3 regions of the Chryseobacterium lathyri genome follow, and region 2 is predicted to be linked to each of the others. Evidence: riboswitches for the same ligand, from Rfam matches in the RefSeq annotation. Region 2 holds a riboswitch; each other region holds the start of a gene.
What was found. A riboswitch is a leader RNA that binds a small molecule or an ion and turns the genes downstream of it on or off. The one in region 2 is predicted to bind cobalamin.
Positions count from the first base shown of each region.

Region 1: linked by a shared signal. The riboswitch ahead of LC418_RS04080 (TonB-dependent receptor plug domain-containing protein) and the one ahead of LC418_RS15935 (acyl-CoA thioesterase) in region 2 are both predicted to bind cobalamin.
Region 3: linked by a shared signal. The riboswitch ahead of metE (5-methyltetrahydropteroyltriglutamate--homocysteine S-methyltransferase) and the one ahead of LC418_RS15935 (acyl-CoA thioesterase) in region 2 are both predicted to bind cobalamin.

Region 1 is NZ_JAHXYG010000001.1:899,875-909,965, forward strand. Features, by position in the region: gene LC418_RS04070 (cytochrome-c peroxidase) at 1-834, shown strand, start outside; gene LC418_RS04075 (transporter) at 837-1,778, shown strand; cobalamin riboswitch at 1,971-2,155, shown strand; gene LC418_RS04080 (TonB-dependent receptor plug domain-containing protein) at 2,322-4,295, shown strand; gene LC418_RS04085 (YncE family protein) at 4,292-5,425, shown strand; gene LC418_RS04090 (cell surface protein) at 5,440-6,648, shown strand; gene LC418_RS04095 (DUF5074 domain-containing protein) at 6,677-8,971, shown strand; gene LC418_RS04100 (T9SS type A sorting domain-containing protein) at 9,103-9,876, opposite strand; gene LC418_RS04105 (MFS transporter) at 10,034-10,091, opposite strand, start outside.
Region 2 is NZ_JAHXYG010000005.1:8,344-18,434, forward strand. Features, by position in the region: gene LC418_RS15915 (GNAT family N-acetyltransferase) at 1-16, opposite strand, end outside; gene LC418_RS15920 (endonuclease MutS2) at 76-2,223, shown strand; gene LC418_RS15925 (GEVED domain-containing protein) at 2,294-3,364, opposite strand; gene LC418_RS15930 (hypothetical protein) at 3,598-4,395, shown strand; cobalamin riboswitch at 4,448-4,626, shown strand; gene LC418_RS15935 (acyl-CoA thioesterase) at 4,744-5,127, shown strand; gene LC418_RS15940 (HD domain-containing protein) at 5,279-5,869, opposite strand; gene LC418_RS15945 (XAC2610-related protein) at 5,880-6,560, opposite strand; gene LC418_RS15950 (cytochrome P450) at 6,674-8,008, shown strand; gene LC418_RS15955 (PadR family transcriptional regulator) at 8,224-8,553, shown strand; gene LC418_RS15960 (PspC domain-containing protein) at 8,565-10,091, shown strand, end outside.
Region 3 is NZ_JAHXYG010000003.1:602,288-612,378, forward strand. Features, by position in the region: gene LC418_RS12125 (NADP-dependent oxidoreductase) at 1-344, shown strand, start outside; gene LC418_RS12130 (KTSC domain-containing protein) at 611-1,057, opposite strand; gene LC418_RS12135 (winged helix-turn-helix transcriptional regulator) at 1,348-1,764, opposite strand; gene LC418_RS12140 (SDR family oxidoreductase) at 2,000-2,767, shown strand; gene LC418_RS12145 (NADP-dependent oxidoreductase) at 2,781-3,782, shown strand; gene metE (5-methyltetrahydropteroyltriglutamate--homocysteine S-methyltransferase) at 3,838-6,168, opposite strand; cobalamin riboswitch at 6,344-6,529, opposite strand; gene LC418_RS12155 (Lrp/AsnC family transcriptional regulator) at 6,684-7,145, shown strand; gene LC418_RS12160 (carboxymuconolactone decarboxylase family protein) at 7,204-7,668, opposite strand; gene LC418_RS12165 (Lrp/AsnC family transcriptional regulator) at 7,774-8,220, shown strand; gene LC418_RS12170 (hypothetical protein) at 8,311-9,075, opposite strand; gene nudK (GDP-mannose pyrophosphatase NudK) at 9,083-9,664, opposite strand; gene LC418_RS12180 (ATP-binding cassette domain-containing protein) at 9,819-10,091, opposite strand, start outside.

The DNA.
Region 1 (10,091 bases), on a different contig from region 2:
CTTTCCAGAAACAACACCATATCATGTGGTTTCTGTCATATTCAGGAAAATGCTTTCACGCATCACGGCCACACTGTGAGTCATGGAGTGGACGACAGAATTGGAATCCGTAATGCACCACCCATTCAAAACATGGCCTTCCTGAAAAGGTATATGTGGGATGGAGTGATCCATAATCTGAATGAGCAGCCGATCATTCCGATCACGGATGCCAATGAAATGGACAGTTCCATGCCCGAAGTGATTTCTAAATTAAAGGATGATCAGAAGTATAAAAAACTCTTCATGGCGGCATATGGTGACGAAAATATAACCGGTGAACGAGTATTGAAGGCTTTGTCACAGTTTATGGTCAGCATGATTTCTGCAGATTCGAAATATGACAGGGTGAAACAGGGAAAAGAAAATTTCACCTCTGAGGAATCTCAGGGATTGGCTCTTTTTAGCCAAAAATGTGCTTCGTGCCACAGCGGAGAATTATTTACCGACGAGAGTTTCAGGAATACGGGAATGTATTACAATGCCCAGTTCAAAGATGCGGGCCGTCATCGTGTAACCCTTGATCAGAAAGACTGGATGAAATTCCGTGTACCGAGTCTTAGAAATGTAGAATATACCGCACCTTATATGCATGACGGAAGGTTTTACACGCTGGCCGCAGTTCTTAATTTCTATTCAGATAATGTGGAAGACAATCCCAATCTGGATCCGCAGCTGAAACAGAACGGGCATATCGGAATTGCGATGAATACACAGGAAAAGCAGTTTGTCATCGCCTTTTTGAAAACCTTATCTGATCAAAACTTTATTTCTAATCCAAAATTTGCAGAATGAGCATGAAAAAAATAATTTTTATACTGAGCCTGACATTATCATGGGGCTGTCAGGCTAAAACCATCAACGACAGTCTGTATATCGCAGATCCTATAAATAATATTATATTGGATGACTGTGATGCTTGCGGCTGTGCGGCAGGAAATGGTTCTTCCGGTTTTGAGTCTTTGCTGAACCCGCAGTTTATCGGGATCAAATATTTTGCCCAGCATTATAAAGCCAAAGAAAACCTTTTTGTAAAAGATCTTACACAGGATCAGTATTTCAATACCCTGCAGGTTTGGGGAAAAATTCCATTGACAGAAAAGCTGAGTGTATACGCCAGCCTGCCATTTCATTTTCATGAGAAGAGAACAATGCAGGGCGATATCAACATTAATGGAATCGGAGATCTGAACCTGATGGGAATTTACCGGATCCTCAGTTCCAAAGATCATTTCCATCAGCTCAACGGTGGTTTGGGGGTGAAAATTCCTTTGGGAAAATTTGATGAAAAAGGAGCTTCAGGAGTCAATCCAAGTTTTCAACTGGGAACGGGAAGCTGGGATTATCAGGCTGCTTTGAACTATAAGTTTCAAAAGAATAAACTGGCTGTACTGATCAACACAGATTACACCGTAAAAACCGAAAACAAAAAGAATTACCGTTTTGGAAACCAGTGGAATTATGCCGCAACAGGTTTTTATCAGCTTGCAGGAAATGAAAAGACCATTTTCTCTGCCAAAGGCGGACTTCAGGGCGAAGTCTATGATAAAAACAAACAGTTTGACGAGGTATTGCCCAAAACAGCCGGAAGCGCTTTATATGGAAAAGTCGGTTTTGAGGCTTCTTATAAAAAGTTCAGCCTGGGTGGAGAAGTCATGCTGCCTGCTTATTCCAATCTGGCAAGCGGGGACATTGAAGCAAAATCCAGGTTCAGTGTTTTTATCAATTTTGGAATTTAATATAATGGCCAAAGCCACCAGGTACAGATTGTTCAATCTTTAGTCTCGTAAAAATTTCAAACTTTAATCTAAAAAACAGGTGGCTGAGATTCCCGAGCCACCTGTTTTTAATACATCTTCTTAATATTTTCTTTTTTTCATAGTGTTGAGAATTAATTTATTATGCCGTTATTGCATATATTAAGTTATTTTCTATCTTTGCCGCAATCTGGTGCGCTGTAAAAAGCACTTAAAAGGGAACCTGGTGAAAATCCAGGACAGACCCGCTGCTGTAAGCTCCACATCAAAGTTTTTGAAGAGTATATCCACTGTTTTTTAATGGGAAGGATTTCAAAAACGGAGTAAGTCAGAAGACCTGCCAGAAGATAAACGTTTGATGCTTTCGTGGAATAAAGCTTAGGACAACAAGGATTCTGTGCAGTAACAGCTGCGCTTTATCTTTGCTATCTTATATCCATTAGCGTCAGCATTATTCTCAATGAGCTAATGGTCAGAAAATGTACTGCTTCACAGTTTAAAAAAGTTGTTATCACATTATTTGTGATGGCATCTCAACTTATATTCTCTCAATCCGGAGACACCATCAGGGAGAAAACCATTCTTCCTATCCAGCTTTACAAAAAAGATTTTAAAGAAATTCTTCCTGCACAGGTACTTTCCGGAGAACAGCTTGAAAGACTGAACAGTCAGTCGGTGGCCGATGCCTTACGGTATTTTTCGGGAGTTCAGATCAAAGACTATGGTGGGATGGGCGGCCTGAAAACTGTTAATATCCGGAGTATGGGAAGCCAGCATGTGGGTGTTTTCTATGATGGTATCCAGCTGGGAAATGTTCAGAACGGAATCGTGGATCTTGGAAAGTTTTCACTGGATGATCTTGAAGCGATTTCTTTGTATAACGGTCAGAAAAGTGAAATTTTTCAGCCGGCAAAGGATTTCGGATCTTCCGGATCTATTTATCTTCAGCCTAAAATACCAGTTTTTAAAGGGAATCAGAAGACCAACTTAACGGTGAAGCTGAAATTAGGCTCCATCAGTTTATTTAATCCTTCCTTCCGTGTGGAACAGAAGCTTTCAGAGAGAATTTCGGCAAGTTTCAGCTCGGAATTTGTACAAAGCGATGGGTTGTATAAGTATAAATACGAAAAGAAAAATTCTGATGGATCTGTTGCCAATGATACCATTGCAAGAAGATATGATTCCTACATCCGGGCGAAACGTTTTGAAGGCGCCTTAAACGGAACCATTAATGATGGAAGCTGGAGCGTACGCGGCTACGGCTATATTTCCGATCGTGGAGTTCCCACAGCCATTGTTAATAATAATTTCACCCCTAAAGGTCAGCAGATGCTGGATGAAAACTATTTTGTTCAGGCCAGTTTCCGTAAAAAGCTGTTCCCAAAATTTGAAACTCAGTTCAAGGCTAAATTTGCCTATGATTACACCCGTTTTTTAGATACGGTGAATGTGGCAACAACCGTTCTGCCCATAGATAATTCTTATGTTCAGAGGGAACTGTATTTTTCCAACTCCAATATCTATTCTATTAATCAAAACTGGGATGTAAGTGCGAGCTTTGATTTTCAGTATAATAATCTCAATGCCAGTCTGAGAGATTTTTCATACCCTACACGATATACTTCACTCGTTGCTTTTGCTACAACCTATCAATGGAACCGGTTTAAATTTTTGGGAAGTATTCTCGGAACTTTCGTTCATGAAAACGTGAAAATGAATGCAAAATCTCCCGATAAAACCGAATGGGCCCCTTCCGCTTTCCTGAGCTATCAGCTTTTAAAATCCAAAGAGCTTACCGTAAGGGCCTTCTACAAAAGAGTCTTCAGGATGCCTACTTTCAATGATCTGTATTACACCATGATCGGAAATGTCATGCTGAAACCTGAATACACAAATCAGTACGATGTAGGTTTTACCTACGAGAAGCTCTTTGACCATCAATTTTTTAAAGGTATTTATGTGAAAGTGGATGGCTATTATAATGAAGTTGAGAACAAGATTATCGCTGTTCCTACCACCAATCTTTTCAGATGGATGATGGTGAATTTAGGTGAAGTGAAAATCATCGGAGCAGACGTGAATGTGCAGGCTGAATTTGACATTAATAAATTGAAACTGAAACCTTTGGTAAGCTATACCTATCAGCGTGCCGGGGACTATACTGATAAAAGTGACGATTATTACGGTGACCAGATCTCCTATGTGCCGTGGCATGCATTGACCTTTACCCTAATGGCAGACTATAAAGACTGGAGTTTCAATTACAGTTTTATGTACACCGGAGAACGCTATGATGCCCAGCTGAATAATATCAAAGCCAATTATCTCCAACCATGGTACACGCATGATTTATCCGTTCAGAAAAAATTCAACTGGCATTCTCACCAGATTAAAGCCGGTTTTGAGGTCAACAATGTCCTTAATCAATACTATGACGTGGTCAGGAATTATCCGATGCCCGGAAGAAATTTTAAACTTATTGTAAGCTTTACATTATGAAAAAACTAAACTTTTGCCTGCTGGCTTTTACTCTTTTCTTTCTGTTCTCATGTAGGACGGATGACAATATAGTTCCTTCGGAAACCAAAGAGGTAAGCAACGGAGAAAATCTGCCTATTAAAGGATTTTATCTGCTGAACGAGGGAAATATGGGAAGCAACAAATGTACGCTCGATTATTTCGATTATGCGACAGGAACGTACCGTAAGAATATTTATGGAGAAACCAATCCTTCCGTGGTAAAAGAATTGGGTGATGTGGGAAATCATATCATGATCTACGGAAGCAAAATGTATGTGGTGGTAAATGTTTCCAATAAAATTGAAGTGCTGGAAGCAAAAACGGCCAAACGAATCAAAACCATACAGCTGCAGAACTGCCGTTATCTGGCTTTTAAAGGTAATAAAGTTTATGCCAGCAGTTACGCAGGTCCCGTTGAATTGAATCCAAATTCTCCTCCGGGAAAAGTAGTGGAAATTGATACGACATCCCTGAACATCGAAAGACAGGTAGTAGTCGGGTATCAGCCTGAAGAAATAGAAGTGATGGGAGATCAGCTTTTTGTAGCTAATTCCGGAGGTTACAGATTTCCGAATTATGATAAAACCGTTTCTGTCATCAACCTCAATACATTCACGGAAACAAAAAAAATAGATATAGCCATTAATCTTCACCGTATTAAAAAGGACAACTACGGAGATCTGTACGTGAGTTCCAGAGGGGATTATTACAATATTCCATCCAGTCTTTTCCTTGTGGATGCCGCTACAGGAACCGTGAAAAAAGATTTTCATGTTGCTGTCAGCGGAATGACGATCGTGAATGACAAGCTGTATTATTATGGGAATGAATTTAATTACAATACCCATACATACGTCAAAACCTTTGGAATCATCGATGTAAAGACAGAGCAGGTGATTTCCAACAAAATTATTGACCAGCAATACGTGGATGAGATCAAAGCACCTTACGGAATTGCTGTAAATCCTTATACAGAAGACATCTATTTAACGGATGCGAAAAACTATGTCACTACCGGCTATGTATACTGTTTTGACAAGACCGGAAAATTCAAGTGGAAAACAGAAGGCGGGAATATCCCTGCTCACTTTGCTTTTTTATATAAATAATCAGATCAGAAAAAATGGAAAGAAAAACAAAACATATTTTAAAAACGATACTGCTCTCTTCAGTCCTGCTGGGAGCTGCAGCCTGTAAAAGCGACAGCGAAGAAGTGGTAGAGGAAGTAACTTTTCCTGCTGAAGTACTTAAAGAATCTTATACGATCGACAGGCTTAAACTTTTGATGATAGACCCTAAAATTGAAGGTAAACTGACCTGGAGCATTAACGATTCTGTGATTTCCGATCATCTGCAACTGGATTTTGTCAGTTCCACTGTACAAAATTATCCTTTGACCCTGAAAGTAGAGGTAAAAGGAGCAGCGAAGATCTATAAGTCCACGATCATTGTGAATAAGGAGCTGACCCCTTACAGTAAATATATATCAAATGTTTTCGATTTCCGTCCGGCCACGGGCCAGTTCATCAATGAGATCCCTGAATATGTAAACGGAAACACAGAGGCTGATATGATCAAAAGGGCCAAAGAATCCTTAGTAGGCGAAAATGCTACCATGATTACGCTGGGAGGTTTCGGCGGCTATGTTGCTTTTGGCTTCGATCATACCATTCCTAATCTTGAAGGAAGAGATTTTAAGATTCTGGGAAATGCTTTTTGGGGAAACAGTGCCAATGCTACCCGGTCAGGATCATGTGAGCCCGGAATTATCATGGTGGGCTACGACAAGAATAAAAACGGCAAACCGGATGAAGATGAATGGTATGAAATTGCGGGCAGCGAATATTTTAAAAATTCAACGACAAAAAACTATACTATAACTTACTTCAAGCCCAATGAGAACAAGCCCCCCGTTCCCGGAAGTGAGTTTTGGCAGACTGATGTGGAGTACATCAAATGGCAGGATAATTTTGGGAATTCAGGATTTAAAACTAAAAATACCTTCCATACACAAAGCTATTATCCTTTGTGGCTTTCCGGTGCTTCTTACAGCCTTACGGGAACCAGATTGAAGGATAATTTTTACGACCAGAGCGGGACGGGGGCTTATTGGGTAGGAACATCTTACGATTACGGCTATGCAGACAATGCGCCGAACAATGATGAGGCTTCCAACATCGACATTTCCTGGGCTGTAGATAAAAGCGGGAATTATGTAAAGCTTCCCGGCATTGATTTTATCAAGGTATATACGGGAATCAATCAGGAAGCAGGATGGCTTGGGGAAGTTTCTACAGAAGTGGCAGGAGCTTACGATCTGCATCTTAAATAAAATAAATTTTAATATATAATTCGAAAAAATGAAAAAGTTTTACCTTTTGACCATGCTGTTCTTTTTTGCGTTCTTTACGAATGCACAGGTGGCAGTACAGGGAGTACCCAGAAATGATATTCAGGGTATCGGCAGCAACCAGCTGAATACAACAGTAACCACCAATATCAACTTCTCCGATATTCAGTATTGGGTAGGTAGCGGTACTAATGAAGCGGCTTTTGTGGTTCAGTGGAACGACAGCAAGAATCCTGATGCCTTGGTATGGGGCTTCCGATGGAACGGAAATGCTACCGGAGAAGATATGCTGAAGGCAATTGCAAAGGCAGATCACAGATTTTTTACATTGTTTTATCCGGGAACCCAGTTCGGAACAGCCATCGGAGGAATGGGGTTTGACCTAAACGGTCAGAATACCAACGCACTTTATAAAAACGGGAATACAACCTATCCTCTTTACCCTGTAAATGGCATTGTAAATACAGGTGCATATGATTTCGATGATTTTACGGCTGCTGATGCCGGGGATCATTGGGGATCAGGATGGTACAACAGCTACTGGTCTTATTGGGTAAAAGATCCTACGGATGCTGATTTTGGATATTCAGGAGTAGGGGCTTCTTCCCGTGTACTTCAGAATGGTTCATGGGATGTATGGAATTTTAGCCCAGGGTTGGCTTCTTTTCCTATTTCTTCAACGCTGACACCCGTATCTGTTTATGCTGCTTCTGCTTCTTCTGTTTCTACCAATTTTACTGACGGTTACTTTATGGTCAATGAAGAATGGTTCGGGCATACCAACGGTTCTGTAAATTTCATCGGCAATAATGGGCAGGTTAATTACCGTGTGTACAGCAATGCCAATAACAATCAGGCCTTTGGTGCTACAACGCAATACGGAACAATCTACGGAGATAAATTCTATTTTATTTCGAAGCAGGCTGCAGATGGCGGAGATACTCAGTATACTCCGGGAGGAAGGCTGGTAGTAGCGAATGCACAAACGATGCAGAAAATTGCAGGATTTAATAATATTGGCGGCGGCGACGGAAGATCCTTTGTAGGAGTTAATGAAAACAAAGGATACATCGGAGCTTCGAATGGTATTTTTGTATTTGATATTGCGAATATGCAGGTTGGAAGCCTGATAACCGGAACAGGCGGAGGCGGTCAGTATGCCGGCCAGATCGGAAATATGATCCGTTCTTCAAAATATGTATTTGCCGTGAAGCAGTCTGCAGGAATTTTAGTCATTGACCCGGCGACAGATACGCTGGTGAGTACGATTCCGGGAGCTTTTCATTCTATTGTTCAGGCTAAAGACGGAAGTATCTGGGCTATTCAGGATCAGAAAGTGGTGAATATTCATCCTACGACTTTTGCAACCACTTCTTACAATATTCCTACGACCAAATATTTAGGTTCATGGGGAGCGTGGAATGCAGGAAGCTTTTCAGCGAGCAGCAAACAGAATGTTTTATACTGGATCAACTCAGTTAACAGTTTTGTTTCAGGAACACAGATCGTAAAATTTGATGTAACGACAAAAGCATTTAACGAAAGTTTTGCGACCATTCCGGGACAGACAGGTACTTACAAACAGATTCCTTACGGGGCAGGACTCCGTGTGAACCCAACCACTGATGAGCTGATTCTGAATACTACTGAAAGCGGTTTTGGAGCACACTATCAGAAAAACTGGATCCATACTATTGGCGTTAACGGAACCATTACCAATACAAAAACACTTAATGATTACTATTGGTTCCCTGCTATGGCAGTATTCCCGGATAATACGCTTCCTATGGTGAGCAGTACATTTCCATCTCAGGTTAATGTGAATAATGCTTCTGTAATAGACCTGAAAACAATAGTTTCTGACGAAGACAATCTTTCATCTGCTATTGTAAAATCAATTAAGTCAAACTCAAATCCGGCTGCAGTTTCTGCAGTGATCAATGCGAATGACGAACTGGTTCTAACTCCGGTTGCTTCAGGAACGGCTGATATTAAGATCAGTTTTAATTCAAATGGAAGGGTAGTAGAGAAACTGCTTACTGTCAACAGTACAACTTCTACTTTGGCCACGGCAGAAGTGAAGAAAATTGAATTCAGTATTTACCCGAATCCGGTGACAGATATTTTAACTCTTAAAACTCAGGAAAAGATCCTGAATGTTACCATTTACGATGCCTCTGGTAAAATAATAAATGCACCGCTGAACAACGGCCAGATCAATGTAAGTATGCTTCCGAACGGAGTATATATTCTAAAAGCTGTAACTGATAAAGCAGCATATCAGCAGAAGCTGATCAAGAAATAACCATCACAGTCTATATATTTCAATGAACCGGCGGCCCATTTGGGCCGCCGGTTTTTTTACTTTAAAGCAGGTAGTAAAAAGAGATTTCGGCAGGCTGAAAGCCTGCCGAAATCTTTAATATGTATTATTATTTAATTATTGATTCTGATCTTACGGGAATAAGTTTTTTTGTCTTGCGTTTCTATCGTAAGTATATAAATTCCTTCAGGCTGTGGAGAAGACAGTTCAAAAGTTTTGGAAGTAAGGGTAGAGCGGTGTACCTCTTTGCCGGAAGTATTTCTCAGGGTAACTTCAGACCCTTCCAATGGAACAGTACCACTCAGAGTAATCTGTCCGGCCTTGCTGTAAGCCATAATGGTGGCAAGAGGATCCTGGTAAGCATAATACACCCTGAATCCGCCACCCAAGCTTAGTACACCGCCACTCAGTCTTATTTTAACTGCGTTATAGGAGCTGACGGGAACAAATTCAATAGTTGCTCTGGAAGGATTGTCGGAAAGCTTCAGTAAGTTTCCGGTTATCATTTGACTGTCATCGTTGGCTGTCGTTCCGCTCATCGTTTCTATGTATATGCCGCTTAGGAGCTGAACAGTGAGAGGAATGTCATTGGTACCGATACCAATGACTAATTTAGTATTGATTCTCACTTCAGGGAATCTCAGGGTCTGTTCAACACCACCTAATAAAACGGTGCCCATAACCATAGTAGAATAGTTGTCTTCGTTATCGCCCACGGCATTCAATGGATTTTGCACGGCACATCCCAGGCATACTCCATAGACATTGGAGAGTTGATCATGGGCATAGATTCTGTTTTGCGCCTGTGTATTGCCCGATTGGAATAAAAAAGCTAAAAATAACGCGGCCTGAAAAAGACGGCCCTTTGAAGGTAAAATGGATTTCATGCTATAGAGATTTTTGGTTAATGCTTTATCCAAATTTAAGCATAAAAGTGAAGGTGGGCAATATTATTTCTATTTAATGTGAATTATATAATATTAATAATTAAACAGAGACTTATCAGATTTATCTATGAGTTCACCCACCTTATTTCCAAAGGAATTATTTTTTTCGACCTTTAATATTAGGTAAAAAAGCAGTTATTATACCCATAAGAGGT
Region 2 (10,091 bases):
GGTCTGTTTCAATCATTAATTTGGTAAATATCTCAAATATACATAATAATCACATTTTCTCACTAAATTTGCAATGTGTATATAAATAAAGAAGATTTAAACGAATTAGAGTTTCCGCAATTGCTCGCGGAAATCTCTCCATTTGCGTATTCTCCGAAAACGAGAGAAAAAATTCTTCAACTTCGTCCCATGGAAATTGACGAGGCGGAACTTTCATTGAAAAAAACGTCGGAGTACCTTTCGAGTTTTGAGAGTTCAAATGCAATTCCGTTCGATGAATATGAAGATATCGAAAGTGAGCTGAAATTAATGCTGATCGAGAATTACCGTCTGGAAAACAGTGCTTTCATTAAAATAAAAACCTTAACTGAACAGATAGGAAAACTTCAGAAGTTTTTCCCGACCATGCCCGACACCTTTCCTAACCTGATAGGAGATGTTTCTGAGCTGGAATTCAAAAAAGAGATTATTGATAAGATAGATAAGGTCTTTAACCGTTTTGGGGAAGTAAAAAGTGATGCTTCTCCTGTGCTAAAGGAGCTCAGAGCTGAAATTCAACAGGCTAAAAAAGCCATTCAGGAGAATTTCAACCGTGCGCTGTTCAATTACGGACAAAGCGACTTTCTGGATGATATCCGCGAAACTATTATTGAAGATCAAAGGGTTTTAGCAGTAAAATCCGGGTTTAAGAAAAGGGTGGCAGGAAGAGTTTTAGGAATTTCAAAAACAGGCTCTATCACATATATTCAGCCGGATAGCGTTGTAAAACATTACTTTAAGCTGCGCGAAAGTGAAGAGGAAGAGAAGAAAGAGATCGATAAGATCCTCAGAAAACTGACTGCGGAACTGGCAGAATTCCAACCTCAGCTTTGGAGATACCAGATTTATATTTTTGATCTTGACTTTACAAGAGCAAAAGCAAAATTTGCTGAGCTTGTTAACGGAATTCTTCCGAAGATTAACCGTCACAGGACGTTAAAGCTAAAAGACGCATACCATCCGCTGTTATGGCTGAGAAATAAAGTAGAGAACAAAACTATTTTCCCACAAAGCCTGTCATTGACAGACCATAACAGAATTATCTGTATTTCCGGACCGAATGCAGGAGGAAAATCTATCACACTGAAAACCGTTGGGTTGCTTCAGCTGATGATCCAGAGTGGAATTCTGGTACCGGTACATCCGAGGTCTGAAATGTTCTTCTTCGAAAAGATCATGACCGATATCGGAGACAACCAATCGATCGAGAATCATCTGTCTACTTATTCGTCAAGGCTTAAAAAAATGGCAGGGATCATCCGTGAAGCTGATGCCAATACGCTTTTGCTTATTGATGAATTTGGAACCGGATCTGATCCTGAACTTGGCGGTGCCCTTGCGGAAAGCTTCATGGAGTATTTCTATGATAAAAAGAGTTTCGCCATCATTACCACGCACTATACAAATATCAAACTGGTGATAGAACAGCTTCCGAATGCTGAAAATGCAGCAATGCTTTTTGATGAGGAAACCCTTGAGCCGATGTATAAGCTGGAAGTGGGACAGGCAGGAAGCTCGTTTACCTTTGAAGTAGCCGAAAAGAACAGGATCCCAAGGTTTATTATTCATGCTGCCAAAAAGAAAGTAGAACATGATATTGTCAATCTTGATAAAACGATTGTAAAGCTTCAGCAGGAAAAATTTGAAGTTGAAAAACTGAAAACCGATCTTGCGGAAAGAAAGGAATCTGTGGAAGACAAACGCGACAATCTTCAGAAGCTGAACGAGCAGCTGCAGCAAAAGCTTTTCAACTTTCAAAAACTATATGAAGAAGAACACCGAAAGCTTCAGTTTGGAAATAAGATTGAAACGTTTATCGACAGCTATGTAAAAGGAAAATCCAGAAAAGACGTTGTCAAGGATTTTGTGAAACTGCTTGAACAGGAAAAATTCAGAAAAATAGGTGCTGATAAAGATGAATCGAAACGTCTTCAGGTGGTGAAAAGAAAGATCACGCAACAGCTTAAAAAGGAAGATGTAATTGAAAAGATTGCTGAAACCAATGAAAAGCTGGAAGAAAAACGTAAAACCGACCGTGCCGTCTGGATGAAAGAAGGACAGCGTGTCCGTATTCCGGGAAGTACCAGCGTAGGAACTATTGAGAAAATTTCCAAAAATAAAGTGATCGTCAACTACGGAACTTTCAAAACAACAATTAATGCAGATGAGCTGGAAAGAATCTGATGATTTAGGATTTATAGCTTAAAACTTATAAAAAAATAGCGCTGAAAAATCAGCGCTATTTTATCTTTATTTATTTCCTGATAAATTTCAACCGGGTTGTATTTTCTTTACTTTTAAGCTGAATAAAGTAAATTCCTTTAGCGAGATAACGAATATCTACTGTATTTTCAGAGGTTCTTCCCTCTCCCACTTTCTGCCCTGAGACTGAGAAAATTTCATACTCAGCTTGTGAGGAAAGTCCTGAAATATATAAAACGTCTGAAGCAGGATTCGGATAGATACTTATTTCTTTGGATTTCCCAGTTTCATCTACAGCAAGATTCATGTTCACAAAAGTTACTCCATAGTCTTCCACTTCTCCATACGTAAATATTTCGCATGGACCAGCAGGCTGTGTTTGGCTGATGATTACCCTCATTGCTGTTCCGCACTGGGTTATACCGGCAAAAGAAGGAACATTAAATATAAAAGCTTTAGGATTTGTAGAATCTACCATAGTAGAAACGATCATTTCCGAAGCTTCAAAAATGGCGTTCGCATTAAAATCTATCCACGCTTTTACATAAGATGTCCCCGGTACTGCTGCCCAACTGGGTGTTACCGATAAAACATTATTTACACTACCCACCCCAAGCTGTATGCGGCGGGGTAAGTCCATACGAAAATCCGTATGGTTTGACATCGATGAAGCACTTACCATTGCCGGAAGTCCCCCGGAAGGAGTTATCGTAACGTTCGATAAATACAATGTTCCCAAATTAGTAGAAGTGGATCTGCAGTAATTAAGATGGGTATAAAAGGTTAACGGAAAGGATATATCTCCGGACGCATTATCAATCACCTGAACCATATGCCCCAGACAGGGTGTGAGATTATCCAGATCAGCAGAAGTGGCCCCGGCAGGAATATTCATCGAGAGCCATACCGCAGATGTTGAGGCCCTCCATTTCACGGTATAGCCTGTAGCTCCCGGTATAGGATCCCAGGTGATATGTGCAGAAGTAAAACTGATATTGGAAGCTGCTAAATTCATCGGAACAGTAAAGGCAGATTCTGCGCACATATTGTCTATTCTACTGGCTGCCTGAAATTGTACTGCACCTGAAAAAAGCAGAAGCATAAAAAGTAGGTTTTTGATCATATTTATTTGTGTATGGATTTTCGTTTGAAAAATAGTTTAAATTATTTACATATTATTAAATTTTAATTAATAAATACTCCATTTGAAACGTTTTACACAAAAAAATTTATTATTTTCTGATCAGATAATAACTTTTTTAGAACATATTGATCATTTTAATCAAATACTGTTATATTTTACTGATCAAAAAAACATTTAATTTATATATTTGAGGGATCAAAAATTTTCATCAAATGATTTCCATAAACAAAGCATTGTACCTCTCCGCTTTCAGCCTTTTTTCTTTGGCATTTGTCAAGGGACAGAATAAGGTTCCTTTTGGTGTTGTAAAAGCTGAAGAAGGCTACGCCAACGTGCGCGTCCATAAGGATGACTACAGAAAAATCGTAGACAAGATCCGGATGCGTAAAGGGGATGTATTTGTTTATGTAAAACCTGCACCCGGAGAAACGGAATGGGTATGGATTAAATATCCTGAAAAGCAGGATGAGGAAAAACCTTTTGTAAGATATGAGAATCTTGAGAAGGAAGGGATGGTAAATAAAGGGCGTATTGCCTTTATAGACCAGCTTCCTCAGTTTACACCTTCTAAATCCAAGAACGGGAAATCACTAATCTTCACAGACAACAGCAATCCAAAAATACCGACTTCACAAAGAACCAAGGTGGTTATTGACGTTTATCCGTCCAATGCCGGTTACAGAAAGCAGGAAAAAGATACGGATGGAAAGATCCTTACGATTGATAAAGTAAAACCATGGGGAATTAAAGACGGGCTTCCGGAAGGGATGACTGAGATTAAGTCCATCAGAGTACAACAGCCGGGAAGAGGTTCTGTTTTTGTAAGGGAAGCTATTAAAAATATGTTCCAGCCTACCATGGATTTCAATAATGTCGGAGTAACGGCTCTTGACAATGATCACATCTATCTTTATATGATCAATAGCTCTGGTGAAAACAGATATGTCACACTTTGGACCATCAAGGAAGGAAAGGTAATGAGCCAGATTATTTACAATAGTCCGGAATAATTGTCGTTTTTCGCAGTAATATTCTTATTTTTGCCCTGAAAAAGTTTAACGCTAATTCATCACAGAAATTGGTTCTGCTTAACGCAGATTAAAAGGGAACCGTGTGAAAATCACGGACTGTCGCGCAACTGTAAGTAACTGAAGTCTTTATCAAGGATCCACTGTGCAGGGCACGGGAAGGAGATAAAAGATGTTACAAGTCAGGAGACCTGCCTATTTCTTTAAACAAGAAACTTTCGCGATTTGAAGTTTATTGATCTGATGGACTGCTTCAGGGATTCTCCATGATTCCTGTCACTGTTCTGTTATTTTGATATTATTTCATTTCGCATTAATTAATAATGAAATATGACTACAGAAGAAAGAATTGCAGCATCCGAGACCAGAATTTTTAAAGCGGTTTTTCCCAACACTACCAATCACTATGACACTCTTTTCGGAGGTACTGCCATGCAGCTGATGGATGAAGTAGCTTTTATCACTGCAACCCGTTTTGCAAGAAAAAGAGTGGTAACTGTAAGCAGCGATAAGATCGATTTTAAAAAGCCTATCCCTGCAGGAACCATTGTAGAGCTGATCGGAAAAGTTGACTATGTCGGAAAAACCAGTATGAAAGTGAATGTAGAAATCTATACGGAGCAAATGTACTCGTATGAAAGAGAAAGAGCCATTGTGGGTGATTTCACTTTTGTAGCGATTGATGAGTTTAAAAAACCGATAAGAATAATGTAGAGAATAAGTTTCGGGCGGCCTTTGGCCGCCCGAAACCCTTTATAAGGTAAAAAAAAATTGTATTTGTAAAATTGTATTATTCTGATAAGTGAAACGCTCTTGTTTATCTTAAAAAACAGCAGTTTTAATTTTAATTTTTTTTGCGATAAATCTACCGAACAACCTTGTCAGTATCCAAGCTTCTGATCAGTAATGTCTCAAAGGCCTCTCCCATCTCATCCGATGCCCTTCTAATAGCATTTTCCAGCATGTTTCTAATCTGCTTTTCAGTCACACCGGCTTCCGTCCAGCTTCTTCCTGAAGTGTGTGAATTTAAGATAAACGGCATGATACGGTCAATGGCGCAGGCAAAAATAGCGTCCGGCGTTTTTTCTTCCTCAAATTCAAGCCATAATTCAAAGAACTCGGCACGCAAAGGTTCATCAAGGATTCCAAAGATTTTCTGCGCTGAAATCTTTTCCCTTTCGAATTTTCCTACCATCGCCTGTTCATCAAAAAGGAAAGTATCTCCTGCTTCTATTTCCACTAAATCATGAATGGAAAGCATTCTTATGACCCTTAAAAGATCAATATCTGCACGGTTTTTAGCATACGGATAAAGGATCTGCGCCAAAATAATGATCTGCCATGAGTGTTCGGCCGTATTTTCCCTTCTGGAATCATCGGCATTGTAATTTCTTCTCTGTACGTTTTTCAGGGCATCAACTGCCAGGATAAAATCGATCTCCTTTTGTATTTTCATTTCTTTTTTATTATTTGGATGATTTTCTAACGATCCATTTATTATTAATCTTTTCTCTAACAGTCACTTTCGTTTTTTCATCACTGAAATCACTGATTTTTTCGTAAACCAGATCCAATCCTTTGTTGGGAATCACCTGATATTCGTAGGTGTAATGTAGAGATGCACCGGATCTGGCATAAGTGGTCAATCGTTTTCGTTTGGAATCTACGTCAAACATTCCCTGATAGGAGCTGGCAATTTCAGTAAGTTCTTTACTCAGAACAAATTTTTTCTTTGTGGAATTAAATACATACACATCAAAAGAAGCACTGCCATAGTTTCCGCCACTGCCGTTTCTTATGGCTACATCTTCCGTCCCGTCAAAATTGAAATCTCCAAAAACCACAGGATTATCATGGACCATTCCGTGGGTTAGTGTTGTTACACTGGTGCTTGACGGTTTCGCCTCTTTTTCAAAATACATGACAAAATCTCCGGAAGCAAGAGTCTGTAGCTTCTCTCCGCTTTTACTGAACAGTATGATAGCAGCGTTATTTCTACAGGCATCAGCCTGACATTCTTCAACTGTAACCTCTGCGTTATATTTCCTGGATGCATCTTCGATGGCAAAACGATATTGCCCGAAACAAAGAGGTCCAAGCAGTATCAATGCTGACAGCGACCTGTATAATGTGGTTGTATTGATCATGGGTGATTTTTATGCATTAGTTTTTCAACAAATTCTATGCAAAAATAGGGGTTTTGGCTGAAAGCTATTTTATATAAGAGATTAGTTGTATTTTTAATGGAAATATCTGTAATATGTCTCCAGAATTCAATTATCCAACGGAAATTAAAGGAACAAGAAAGCTGTATTCTTTATTTAAAGGAATAAAAAATCCGTTAGAGGTTATTACCGGAAACCACAAAATTGCAGGAGATAACTACTATATCAAAACCAATTTCACCAATAAGAACTTTATTTTTTCTCAGGATAAAGAATTCACAGAATATATTTTAAAGCAAAATCATAAAAACTATTACAAATCTGAGATTCAATCCATTACTTTAGGAAAGTACCTGGGAAACGGTTTGCTCACGAATAACGGAAAAGACTGGCTGAAACAGAGAAGGCTGATCCAACCTGGTTTCAGCAAAACGAAAATCACCAACCTGGTTTCAATTATGGAAGAGGAAATTGATAAAGCTTTTCATTCATTCCAGCCTGGGCAGGATATAGATCTTTATGATTTCTTTCATAAGCTCGCTTTTAATATTGTCGCAAAAACTCTTTTCAGCTCTGATATTGGTGAAACCCAGGTGAAAGAACTGGGTAAAATCATTACAGAAGTTCAGGAAGTTTTCGCCAAAGAGGTTCGCCTGCCTTTTTATTCTAAAATTTTAAAAGTTTTGGGCATTATAGACAAAACTATTGAAAAAAGCGAAAGGTCAAAAGCTATTATTCAAGGGGTTTTGGATAAACGGAAAAGTTCAGGAGAAGAGAAAGATGATTTGCTGAACATGCTTATCCAAACACGATATGAAGATACGCAACTTCCGATGTCTGATGAGCAATTGGTCGATGAAATGCTTATCCTTTTCATCGCCGGTCACGAAACAACCGCTAATGCGTTAAGCTTTATCTTTTTTGAAATCAGTCAAAGTCCTGAAGCTGAGGAAAAATTAAAAAAAGAGATTGCAGACGAGGGGGAAATGGTTTTTACGTCTGAAAGTTTAATGAAAAAGTCTTTTACTTTAAATATCATCAAAGAAGCTATGCGGCTGCATTCTCCAGCCTGGGCTATTGATCGTCAGGCTTTGGAAAATGATCATTTTAATGAATATTCCTGGCCGAAAGATACTTTAATCATACTATATATCACCGGTCTTCACAGAAATCCTAAATATTGGACAGACCCAAACTCTTTCATTCCGGAGCGTTTTGATGATGAAAATGCCAAAAATTTCGCTTACTACCCTTTTGGTTCCGGGCCCAGGCTTTGTATTGGTGAACACTTTGCCATTATGGAAATGGCTCTTATCATCCGTAAATTCTACAAAAAATTCAGTTTTATATCCTATCAGAAAGCATTGAAGAAAAAAGCTCTTGTTACTTTAAGGCCTACCAGCTTAAAAGGAAAAATTAGTAAAAGTTGATCTGGTTGTCTTTAAAATTCTCATATCTAAAAATCATCAATAAAAATAATTTGTTTGATTTTCAATTAGTTACATAATTTATTTATGTTTTTTCACTACTTTGTATTGCATATTACCATTTTAATTACATATCTTTGTAATGTAAAATCGGAATAGGTTCATCTAGCTAGGAACATTATTCTGAAACTATAACTAATTAACAAAACTTATTAAAGATGAATACTGAAAATACCAAAGCGCAAATGCGCAAAGGAATTCTGGAATTCTGTATTTTAAGTCTCATCAACCATCGTGAAATGTATGTTTCCGACCTTATCGATGAACTTAAAAAAGGAAAACTGGATGTAGTGGAAGGAACCCTCTATCCTCTCCTTACAAGACTGAAAAATGGCGAGTTCCTTTCCTACAGATGGGAAGAATCTACAGGAGGACCACCAAGAAAATACTACCAGATTACAGAAAAAGGCAAGCTTTTCTTGGACGAACTTCAAAATACCTGGGCAGAGCTGACAACATCAGTAAACCAAATTACTCAAAAAATTTAAAAAACAAAGCTATGAACAAGACACTCTCAATAGGACTCGCAGGTTTTTCTTTCACTATAGAAGAACACGCATATATAAAGCTCAGCGATTACCTGAATGCACTGAGAAGCTCACTGGATGCTTCAGAAGAGGAGGAGGTAATGCATGATATAGAAATAAGAATGGTAGAAATCTTCAGAGATTCTTTAGGAAAACGTGAAGTTGTAAATGATTCTGATGTAGAAAAAGTAATTGCTCAGATCGGAACTCCGGAAAAAATTGAAGAGCAGGAAGAGGCTTATTTTTCTGAGAAAAATACTAAAAAAACAACTCAGTCAGGAACGGAATATACAGACAAAAAACAGCTGTTCCGTGATCCTGAAAGACAAAAGATCGCTGGGGTATGTGCTGGACTTGCTCACTATGTAGGAATGGACATTACAGCAATGAGAGCCATCTGGCTGGGGATTTTTGTACTGGGGATCTTCACAGCAGCTATCTCCTCTTCGCTGATTGGACTTCTGTATGTAATTCTCTGGATCGTACTTCCAAAAGCAGAAACAGCAGCAGATTTCCTGAAAATGAAGGGAAAGCCTATGAACTTCGACAATCTTAAAAATGAGTCTAATAAATTGGTTCAGTTTGCCAATGAATCTACTCAGAGAGTCGGGGAAATGTACAACGAATCCAAACCTTATATTGACAATGCAGGCAGCGGTATCTGGAATATTCTGAAATACTTTGTAGGAGCAATCTTTGTATTGATGGCTATTGGAAGCATCATCGGTATATTTGTAATCTTTGGATTATTTGGTATGGATGCAGATTTCCCAGGAGCTAATGAGATGAGATTCTATATGGATGACAACGGTCTGGATAAAGTATTGGTCGCTATCATGATCATCGGATGTTTAATTCCTACTATCCTTTTCAGCTTGTTAAGCATCAAAATATTCTCACCGAAGACTAAACTTAGAAATATCGGATGGGTAATCGGAGGACTGTTTCTTTTACTGATAGGTCTTGGAACTTATTTTGGAGTAAGCATGGCTAAGAAAAACCTGATCTATAAAGGAAGTAAGGAAGATACCGAGAATATTGCCATCAATACTACATCGGATACGCTTTATGTAGATTTGAAACAGGTGAATATTCCTCAGAACTTCACAGCCTATGACGATGATATTTATTCTGATAAAAAAACAGTTTACAAAGAAGATTATGTATATGTAGAAGTAACAAGAAAGCCTGAGGTAAAAACACCTTACCTGATCATCAAAAAAGAAGGAAATGGCTATAATGTTCCGGTTCAGATTAATGTTCCTGTAGAAATAGTGGGTAACAAGGTAATGCTTCCTAACTACATTAAATATCCGTATGAACACAGATTCAGACATTACAGAGTAGATTATGAGCTAGTAGTTCCTCAAAATGCAGTAGTAATTCCATTGAAAAAAGATAAAATGGATTTTGACGGAGATCTGAACGGAGACGGCATCAATGATGACGACCAGGATCAGGACGAAAACGGTAATATCAGAATTGAAAAGAATAAGATT
Region 3 (10,091 bases), on a different contig from region 2:
ACCGCCTCGATATGGTTAGAGACATCGATATTGCTATAGATACCATCCAGGGAGAAACATTGTTGAAATCAATTGATGCAGTACGGCCCGGAGGAGTTATTGTAACCTTACCTTCGCCTGAAATTCCTCAAAACACTCAGGATAAAGCGGAAAAACAGGATATTAATCTTGAATTCATGATGGTGGCTTCCAAAAAAGAAACGATTCAGGCCATTGCTGGCTTACTTGAGAATAAATCCCTGATTCCTCATATCCATCGAACTTTTTCTTTTGAGGAAATGGCTAAAGCCCATCTGGAAATGGAAACAAAAAGGGTAGTAGGTAAAATAGTGGTCACACTATAAAACTGAAAGTATCTTTTCGGGAGTCCGGATCTCAATTAATTAAAGCGCATTAGATTTCTGATGCGCTTTACGTTTCCTTAATCAAATCAATCTTTGATTGATTCCTTTTTTGCATCCTTCTTATGAAGTATAATAATTAATCCTTTGCGTCAAAAAAATCCTGAAAGTATACATTTCAAAAAGATGATCGTTTAATTTCTTTAATCATAAAAAAAGGCTTCCAGAATGAACTGAAAGCCTTCGCTTATTTATTGTTATACAGAAAATTAATCTGCCATAGCTTCGCCAGCCTTTCTGTAGATAAAACTACCGTAGATATGTCTTCTTGCAAAACGGCTTGGAGAATCGGAATTCACCATTTTAATATATGTATTTTTCGGAACTCCAAGGTATTCATACATGTTTCCATTCAGGTGCTGAACTTTCAAAACTGCTTTTTCAAGGTAAAAATCCTGAATATTAGATTTTGTAATCGTTTCAGTATATTCTTCCTTATATTTTTCCTGTGTTTCCGGGTTGATGCTCACCAGAAAGTGATAGGCTTCAATGATAGACTTGCTTTTTTCCTCTGCTTCCAGCTTTCCGGCTTCGTCATTGGCAAATTTATCAGGATGCGTATCTTTCATTGTATTCCTGTAAATGGTCTTTAATTCCTTTAAAGTAACGGTTTTATCAACTTCAAGAAGCTTTCTGTATTCGCCTAATTTTTTCATAACTGTAGAATCCTTATTTCGGGGTGCAAAATTAAGGTTTTTAATTGAGAAAAATGTAAGTTATTCAGTATTAATTTATTTGATGCTTGAGAAATCAGGAAAATTTATCATTTTTGTTTTTTTCTTAGGAGAGGGCTGACCATAAAGATATTGAGCATCGGAAAATATGGAATAAATTGAATTTTAAGCAAGTTTATTTGCAGTTTTCACTTATAAGAAAAGAAAAGCCTTGTCAAGGTTTAAGACCTTGACAAGGCTCCTTCCTGAAATCTTCGCCTCACGGTTATACTCTAATGTATTCCCTTACTCAGCTCTTTAATATGTTTATTTATAAAAGCTTCTTTATCCTTTTTTACTTCTTTTAACATCAGTTTCTGGTCTTCCGGAATGTCAGAATATTTTTCGGCCCATAGATTAACTTCAATCAGGACAGGGAGTAGATCAATACCTTTTTGGGTGAGTTTGTATAATACTTTAGCCTTACTTTCCGGATGGTCCAGTTTGATGATGAGCTTGTTTTCTTCCAGCATGAGAAGGCGGGAAGCCAGAATATTGGTGGCTATTTTTTCTTCGGATTTTAAGAAATCTCCATAAGTGCACTGTTTGGCATACATCAAGTCTCTTATAATAAGCAGTGACCATTTATCTCCCCAGATATCCAGTGAGCAGCTGATAGGACAATCTGATCTCTTTTTTGAAGTTGACATAAAATAAATTTAATAATTAAAAAAATAACTTGCATTTTAAAAGTTATTGTATAAATTTGTACTTGTAAAATGCAAGCGAATTTAACGAATTAATTTTACAATACAATGAAAAATACTCTTTTTAACTCTTATAGAAATATCCACTTAGATCGAAACAATCGGACTTTGAGGGTTCTGATAATAAGAAGAGCAGATCGTCTGACAAAAAGAGGGGTTTCATTTTAAATAGAGTATCATGGAATTAAAAGGAAAAACAATTCTGATAACAGGAGGAGCTTCAGGAATAGGGCTGGAAGCAGCGAAGCAGTTTTTAAAAATAGGTGCGAAGGTTATTATTACAGGCAGAAGTAAGGATAAACTTGATGCTGCAAAAAAACAGTTTCCAAATCTCACGGCCATCCAAAGTGATGTATCTGTTGCTGAAGATGCTAAACTACTTTTTGATAAAGTTTCAGAAATGGGTGGGATTGATATTTTGTACAACAATGCCGGCGTTGGTGCGGCGCCCATCAATTTGGGAATTCCCACCGAAAAACATATCGAAAATGCTGTATACGAAATGGAAGTTAATTATTTAGGGGTAATACGTTTAAATAATCTTTTTCTGGAGATGCTGAAATCAAGAAAAGAAAGTGCTATTATCAATACCACTTCCATCCTGAGCTATGTACCGTCACTTCTTGAAGCTACCTATTCGGCTTCTAAAACGGCGCTGGCATTTTATACCCAATCACTCAGAGAGCATTTACGGATTATCGATAGCAAAATCAGGATATTTGAATTACTTCCTCCGGTTGTGGATACGGAAATGACTGCCGCAAGGAAAGATAAGAAAATGACACCGGAAGAACTCGTAAAAGGTTTGATTTTAGGATTACAGAAAGATCAATATACAATTCGGATAGGTGATACAAAACTGGTTTATTTTCTGCACAGATTTTTTCCTAAATTCACATTTGGTTTAGTAAACCCTAAGAGATCAGAACAATACCTTAAACCATAAATAAGCTCAAATTATGAAATCATACGGTATCAATCGTTATAAAAAAGACAGTGCACTTCAACTTATAGATCTGCCTGAACCCGTTGTCAAAGAAAATGAGGTTTTAGTTCAGATCTATGCAGCAAGTGTCAATCTCCTGGATTCTAAAATAAAAAGCGGTGAATTTAAACTCATTTTACCTTATAAAATGCCGTTGATTTTAGGTCATGATGTGGCAGGAGTCATCACAAAAGTAGGTTCAAAAGTAAAAAGCTTTAAAGTAGGGGATGAGATTTATGCAAGGGTAGCAGATTTTCATATAGGGACTTTCGCAGAATTTATTTCTATTAATGAAAAGGATGTGGCTTTAAAACCTAAAAACCTGACAATGGAAGAGGCGGCCTCAATTCCTTTGGTGGGTTTAACGGCTTGGCAGGCTTTGATTGAGAAATCTAATATTCAGGCCGGTCAGAAAGTTTTTATTCAGGCCGGATCCGGTGGTGTAGGGACTTTTGCTATACAGCTGGCAAAATATCTAGGGGCAACGGTTGCTACTACTGCCAGTGAAAAAAGTTTTGAACTCCTAAAGAGCCTTGGTGCAGATGTACTGATCGATTACAAAACACAGAATTTTGAAGATATTCTGATGGATTATGATGCAGTGCTGAACAGCCAGGACAACAAAACCCTGGAAAAATCATTCAATATCCTGAAATCAAAAGGAAAAATTATTTCAATTTCCGGTCCGCCAACACCTGCATTTGCAGATGAACTTAACCTGCCCTGGTATATAAAATTGGTGACAAAATTGTTGAGCCGTAAAATCAGAAAAAAAGCGGATAAGCAAAATATTAATTATTCTTTTCTTTTCATGAAAGCTGATGGAAAGCAATTAGCAGAAATTACAAAATTGATAGAAGCAGGAGAAATAAAACCTGTCATCGACAAAGTTTTTTCGTTCGAAAATACGAATGAAGCAGTGAAATATGTAGAAAGTGGCCGTGCAAAAGGAAAAGTAATCATAAAGATGCTATAATTTTTTTGACCAAAACAAAAAAAGCAGGAGCTTAAAAACTCCTGCACAAATCCTATTATTTAACTAAATTTCCTTCTTTATCAAAAGTTTCTGCTGCTTCTTTTGCAGCTTCCACCATGGCAACCAAAGCCTTTTCTGTTTCATCCCAATGGCGGGTTTTCAAACCACAGTCAGGGTTTACCCAAAGCTGCTGTGCTGGAATAACGGCTTGCGCTTTTTTCAGCAATTCAACCATTTCTTCTTTTGACGGAACCCTGGGTGAATGAATATCGTAAACCCCCGGACCAATCTCATTCGGATATTTGAAATCTGCGAAAGCATTCAACAGTTCCATCTGGCTTCTGGAGCATTCTATCGTAATCACATCGGCATCCATATCGGCAATATTCTCGATGATATCATTAAATTCAGAATAGCACATATGCGTATGAATCTGTGTTGCATTCTCCACACCGGAAGATGAAATCCTGAAAGCTTCTACAGCCCATTCAAGATATTGCTGCCAATCGGATCTCCTGAGCGGAAGCCCTTCTCTGATAGCCGGTTCATCAATCTGTATGATTCTGATCCCTGCTTTTTCCAGATCATTCACCTCATCACGGATTGCCAGTGCAATCTGTTTACAGGTAAGAGAACGAGGCTGGTCATCACGTACAAAAGACCATTGAAGAATCGTTACGGGGCCGGTCAACATTCCTTTTACCCATTTTTGAGTTAAAGATTGGGCATATTGGGACCAGTAAACCGTCATTGGATGCGGACGGTGAACGTCACCATAAATCACCGGAGGTTTTACGCATCGGCTGCCGTAGCTCTGAACCCATCCGTTTTGAGTAAAAGCAAATCCGGAAAGCTGTTCCCCGAAATATTCTACCATATCATTACGTTCAAATTCTCCGTGAACCAGCACATCAATACCTATCTCTTCCTGCCAGCGGATGGTTCTTTCTGTCTCTTTTTTAAGAAGATCATCATATTGTTCAGCGGTCAGTTCCCCTTTTTTAAATTTTGATCTCCATGTCCTTACTTCCTTAGTTTGAGGAAAAGAGCCAATCGTTGTCGTAGGAAATAAGGGAAGCTGTAGAACTTTTTGCTGCTCTTCTTTCCTTATGCTGAACGGGCTGTTTCTCTTTGCATCATCTTCAGTTGTTACATCCGTACGGTCTTTTACTTCCTGATTGTGGATCAAAGCTGAGATTTTACGGGTGTCAATTGCTTTTTTATTTTCGGCATACTGTTGCAGAGCCTGGTAATCTGCCTTTCCGGAAGCAAGCTTTTTCAAGGTAACAATTTCATCAACTTTTTGTTTGGCAAAAGCCATCCATTGCTTAATTTCAGGAGATAATGTTTCTTCATTCGTCTCCAGTTCAAGATCAAAAGGAGAGTGAAGCAGAGAACATGAAGGGGCAATGAAAACCCTGTCTGAACCAATGGTGCTGACCGCTTTTTCTATAAAGCTTAAAGATCTTTCAAAATTATTTTTCCAGATGTTCCGTCCATCTACAATACCTAAGGATAGACTCAATGTTTGAGGAATGGTACGTAAAACTTCATCCAGCTGTTCAGGACATCGTACCAGATCAATATGCAGGACATCTACAGGAAGTGAAGCTGCTAATGAAAGGTTGTCTTTTAAACCTTCAAAATAAGTAGCAAGAATAAATGTAAGATTCGGGAACTGTTTTCTGATTTCAGCATAAACAGATGGGTAGATTTCTCTTGCTTTTTCAGTAAGATCCAGACCTAAAAAAGGTTCATCAAGCTGAATCCATGTGGCATCATGGTTTTCCAGTTCTTTTAAAATTTCGATATATACCGGAAGCAGATTTTCTATGAGGTCCAGTTTATCAAACCCGTCTTCTTTCTCTTTTCCCAGAAGAAGATAGGTAAGAGGGCCTAATATCACAGGCTTGGCATTTATTCCGGCTTCTTTTGCGCTGATGAATTCACTGATGATCTTTTTGGAAAATAATCCGAACTGCTGGTTCTTCTGAAATTCAGGAACGATGTAATGGTAATTGGTATCAAACCATTTTGTCATTTCCATGGCGGTAATGTCGAGGCCGTCTTTCTGGTAGCCTCTTGCCATGCCAAAATATAGATCAAGCTCAGAATTGGCTGCTCTTGAGGCAATTTCTTTATGGCGTTCGGGAATTGCTCCCACAGCTAGAGTCATGTCCAAAACCTGATCATAATAAGAAAAGTCATTGCAGGGAATAAGGTCAATTCCTGCTTCCTGCTGCATTTTCCAGTTCTGCCGGCTAATGGTTTTCCCGGTTTCCAGTAATTCGTTTAATGATGTTTTACCTGACCAATACTGTTCGCAGGCTTTTTTGAGTTCTCTGTGGCGGCCAATACGCGGGCTGCCAAGAATGTGCGTTTGCATGTTTTTAAACTTTAAATTAGACAATTAGTATTTTAAAGGCTCTTTTAGATGCTCCGCAATGCTGTTTGGAAAGAATTTTAAGATATAAATGGATACAGTGAGGACGTAATTTCCCGGTAATGCAGGGACGTTCAAAGTATCATCTATATGAGCTGAAGCTTCAGACCGCGAAAGCATTGTCAATTCAGAATAGGCAGGTCTCCTGACTTGTAACAGTTTTTATCATCCTTCCCGCTTCTGGCAGTGGATATACTTGGATAAAAACCTTTGTCGTGTTACTTACAGTTGCGCGACAGCTCGTGATTCTCATACGATTCCCTATTAATCTACGTTATGTAAAACCTCTTCTGTTTGATGAAGTATGTTAAAGAACAAAATCTATGTCAAAGGTATTGATTAAAGTGAATTGATTGGTTAATTTGCAAAAATTAGGAATATTATTTTGTTTTGGTCTTATTTTAAAGTTAAAAATTCTGTAAATTTGAAAAACATAACCTCAAAAAGAATATTATTCTGTGGAAAGACTTGACGAAAGGGATCTTCAATTGCTCAGAATCCTGCAAAAGAATGCTAAATTGACTGTAAAAGAGATTGCAAAAGAAGTCAATCTTTCACCTTCACCTGTTTTCGAACGGATGAAAAGACTTGAGCAGGAAGGATATATCAAGCATTATGCAGCTGTACTGGAAGCAGAAAAGCTGAACCGTGGGTTTACTGTTTTTTGCCAGATTAAACTTAAAATCCATGACCGTTCTGTAGGAAATCAGTTTGTTGAAGATATCTTACAGATTGATGAAATTGCTGAATGCTATAATATTTCAGGAGATTTCGATTTTCTCCTGAAAGTTCAGGTAAGAGATATGAAACATTACCAGGACTTTGTGTTCAATACGCTGGGTTCATTAGATTCTATAGGAAGTGCACACAGCACTTTTGTGATGGCCGAGGTTAAAAATATTCACGGAGTAAGTATTTAAAAATAAAAGCAGCACCCATAGGATACTGCCATTATAATTTTTTAAATCATTACATTTTTCAATCTTTAAATAAAATTAACTGCTCCATTCTCACTACTGCATTTTGTTGATATTCTTCAGTCAGATTAAATATTTTTCCCAGTTTTTGGGAAGCACTGATAAAACTGATAAAGGTGCAGAGCTCCGAAATTTCTTTTTCGGAAAAGAATTCTCTCAACATGCTGAAATGGCTCTTGAGTATGGAACGGTGATCTTTAGAGAATAGCTCTGCGAAGCTTACGGCTACAGAAATTTTAAGATCTGACTGGCTGAAATCGGGTCTTCCGCCTTTTACCATGCAGTATTCACAGCCATTGCCAAATGCAAGTGTTCTTCGGATCTGTTCCAGTAAATCAGAGTCTAAACTGGTATTTTTGAAGAAAGTCTCTTCAAGTCTGTTCCAGTGGTATAGTATTTCAGTGTTATGGCCAATAAGTTTTTCAAATGGTGTATTTCCATTGTCTGAAAATTCAATTGTTGTCATATTTTTTTATGTCAAATTTCTGTCTAATTCATATAGTTTTAAAATGGATTTAATGGTTAAATTTTATAATTTTGATTATTTCTACTGATTTAATCTAAAAATACAATGAAAATAGTTTTAGACGATTTTGATTATAAAATCTTACGGTTACTGTCTGAAAATTCCAGATTAAGTTATGCTGAAATAGGGCGTAACATCTCCCTTTCTCAGTCTGCTACAAAAGAGAGAGTACAGAACCTTACCGATACCGGTGTTATCAAAAGTTTTACAGCAGATATTGATTATGGCCTTCTCGGATATAGCCTGAGAGTCATTATTCATCTGAAGTTTAAAAATGATGAGTTTAAAATATTTATTGACCACCTGAAACACTTCCCCGAGATCATCAGCTGTAAAAGAATCACAGGAGAATACTGCCTCATTGCTGAATGTGTGTTAAAAGACAGTGCCCACCTTGAACAAATTATTGACAGGCTGTTAAAATTTGGAATTCCTTCCACATCAGTACAGCTGTCTGAAATAAAAGCGAATCATTTTTTTTCAGGCTCATAAGAGAAATTTCTTACGGAAACAAAAAACAGCACCCGAAAACGAATGCTGGCTGATTTTTAAATCATTAAATTTTTCAATCTTTAAATAAAATTATGGCTCATCACAGTCCTGTTTCAGCTTCGTAAAGATCTTATCAAACTTTTCATAAAGCGCTCCCTCATCATTAGGATCTGGTCTGAAACTGCCGTTGGCACAATTGTAGAAACCGAAACCAATTAATTGAATCAGTGCATAATCATCTTTCTTCGGATCGTTGAATTGAGCCTTGAACCTATCTATTACAGATTGTGGATCAGCATTATCCTTGCTTTTTGCTTCAACAAAGTTTTTCCAAACGGTGTACATTTTCTGTTTGTCTGGAGAAGAAACAGCATCAATATATTGTTTGCAGGTATCGTAATATTTGCTATTTTTAAGTGATGCAGGATCAGAGTAGGCGATAAGCTCTTCTTTTTTCAGTTGATATTCATTTTCAAAAGTCTGAATGGTTTCCTGGTGAAGCTTTTTCCACTCGGGAAGATTAATAACTTTAAGGTTATACAGCTGGCTTTTCTTTTCCTGATACTGCTTTTCCAATTGTTGCAGATAAATGTTTTTATTTTTTCGGACATCTTCAAGATCCGAAAGTTTAAAGACCGCATGAGTGTCGAACAAACCACTGTTGAACTGATATAGGAGCTTATAAATCCCGTCTATTTCCTCTTTTTTATATTTTCCAGGATTAAAATATCCTTTATTATCGCAGTTGAAAGTCTGGTAAGGGTAGAGTACCAGACTGTTATTCTTACTGCTTGTTTTCTGTCCGAAGACTGCTGCAGAAAGAGCCAATGAAAGTGTAAAAAGTAATTTTTTCATTTTATTTCTATACAATACTTTTGATGCGTAAATGCTGCAGAAGCATGATGGTTTTTGCATCCATGATTTCTCCGCTGTCTATCATGGTAAGGGCATCATTAAAAGGAAGTTCTAAAACTTCAATATGCTCTCCCTCTTCTTCGAGTCCTCCACCGTTTGCGATCTTCATTTCAGAAGAATATTCAGCGATAAAGAAATACAGGATTTCCGTTACGGAGCCAGGAGACATATAGGCTTCGAACACTTTTTCCACCTTAGAAATTTTATAACCGGTTTCCTCTTCCGTTTCTCTTTTTATACAGTCTTCGGGGTTATCATTGTCCAAAAGGCCGGCGCAGGCTTCAATAAGCATTCCTGTGGCATTCCCATTGATGAAAGTAGGAAGCCTGAACTGTCTGGTTAAGATCACAGTACCTGAAATCTTATTATAAAGGAGGATAACCGCTCCGTTTCCTCTGTCGTAAGCTTCTCTGCTATGGGTTTCTGTGGTTCCGTCCTTTTTTGTAATGTTGTAAGTGACTTTATTAAGTGTATACCAGTTGTCTGATAAAATTTCTGTTTTAAGAATAGTAATGTTAGGATTCTGCATGGGAATATCTTCTCTTTTATATTTAATGATGTGGGTCTGATAGGCCTTATATATAAATGCTAAATTAATATTTCTTTTTCAACAAGCCCCTAAATTTCCCTTAAAATCAGAGAATCTTTATCACAAAATAAACAGTAAGCAGCCATTTCAGCTTCTATTGACCTCGAAGGTGCTTCTTTAAATATACGGAAGTTGCAGAATGCTGTGCTGATAAGAGGTCTTTCACGGTTCCTTCAAATACAATACTGCCGCCCAGTTTTCCGGCTCCAGGACCGATATCAATAATCCAGTCTGCCTGAGCGATGATGTCCAGGTTATGTTCAATAACGATTAAGGTATTCCCATTATGTATCAGTTCATCAAAGAAAGAAAGCAGCTTTTCATTATCAATAGGATGAAGGCCTGTGCTGGGCTCATCCAAAACAAT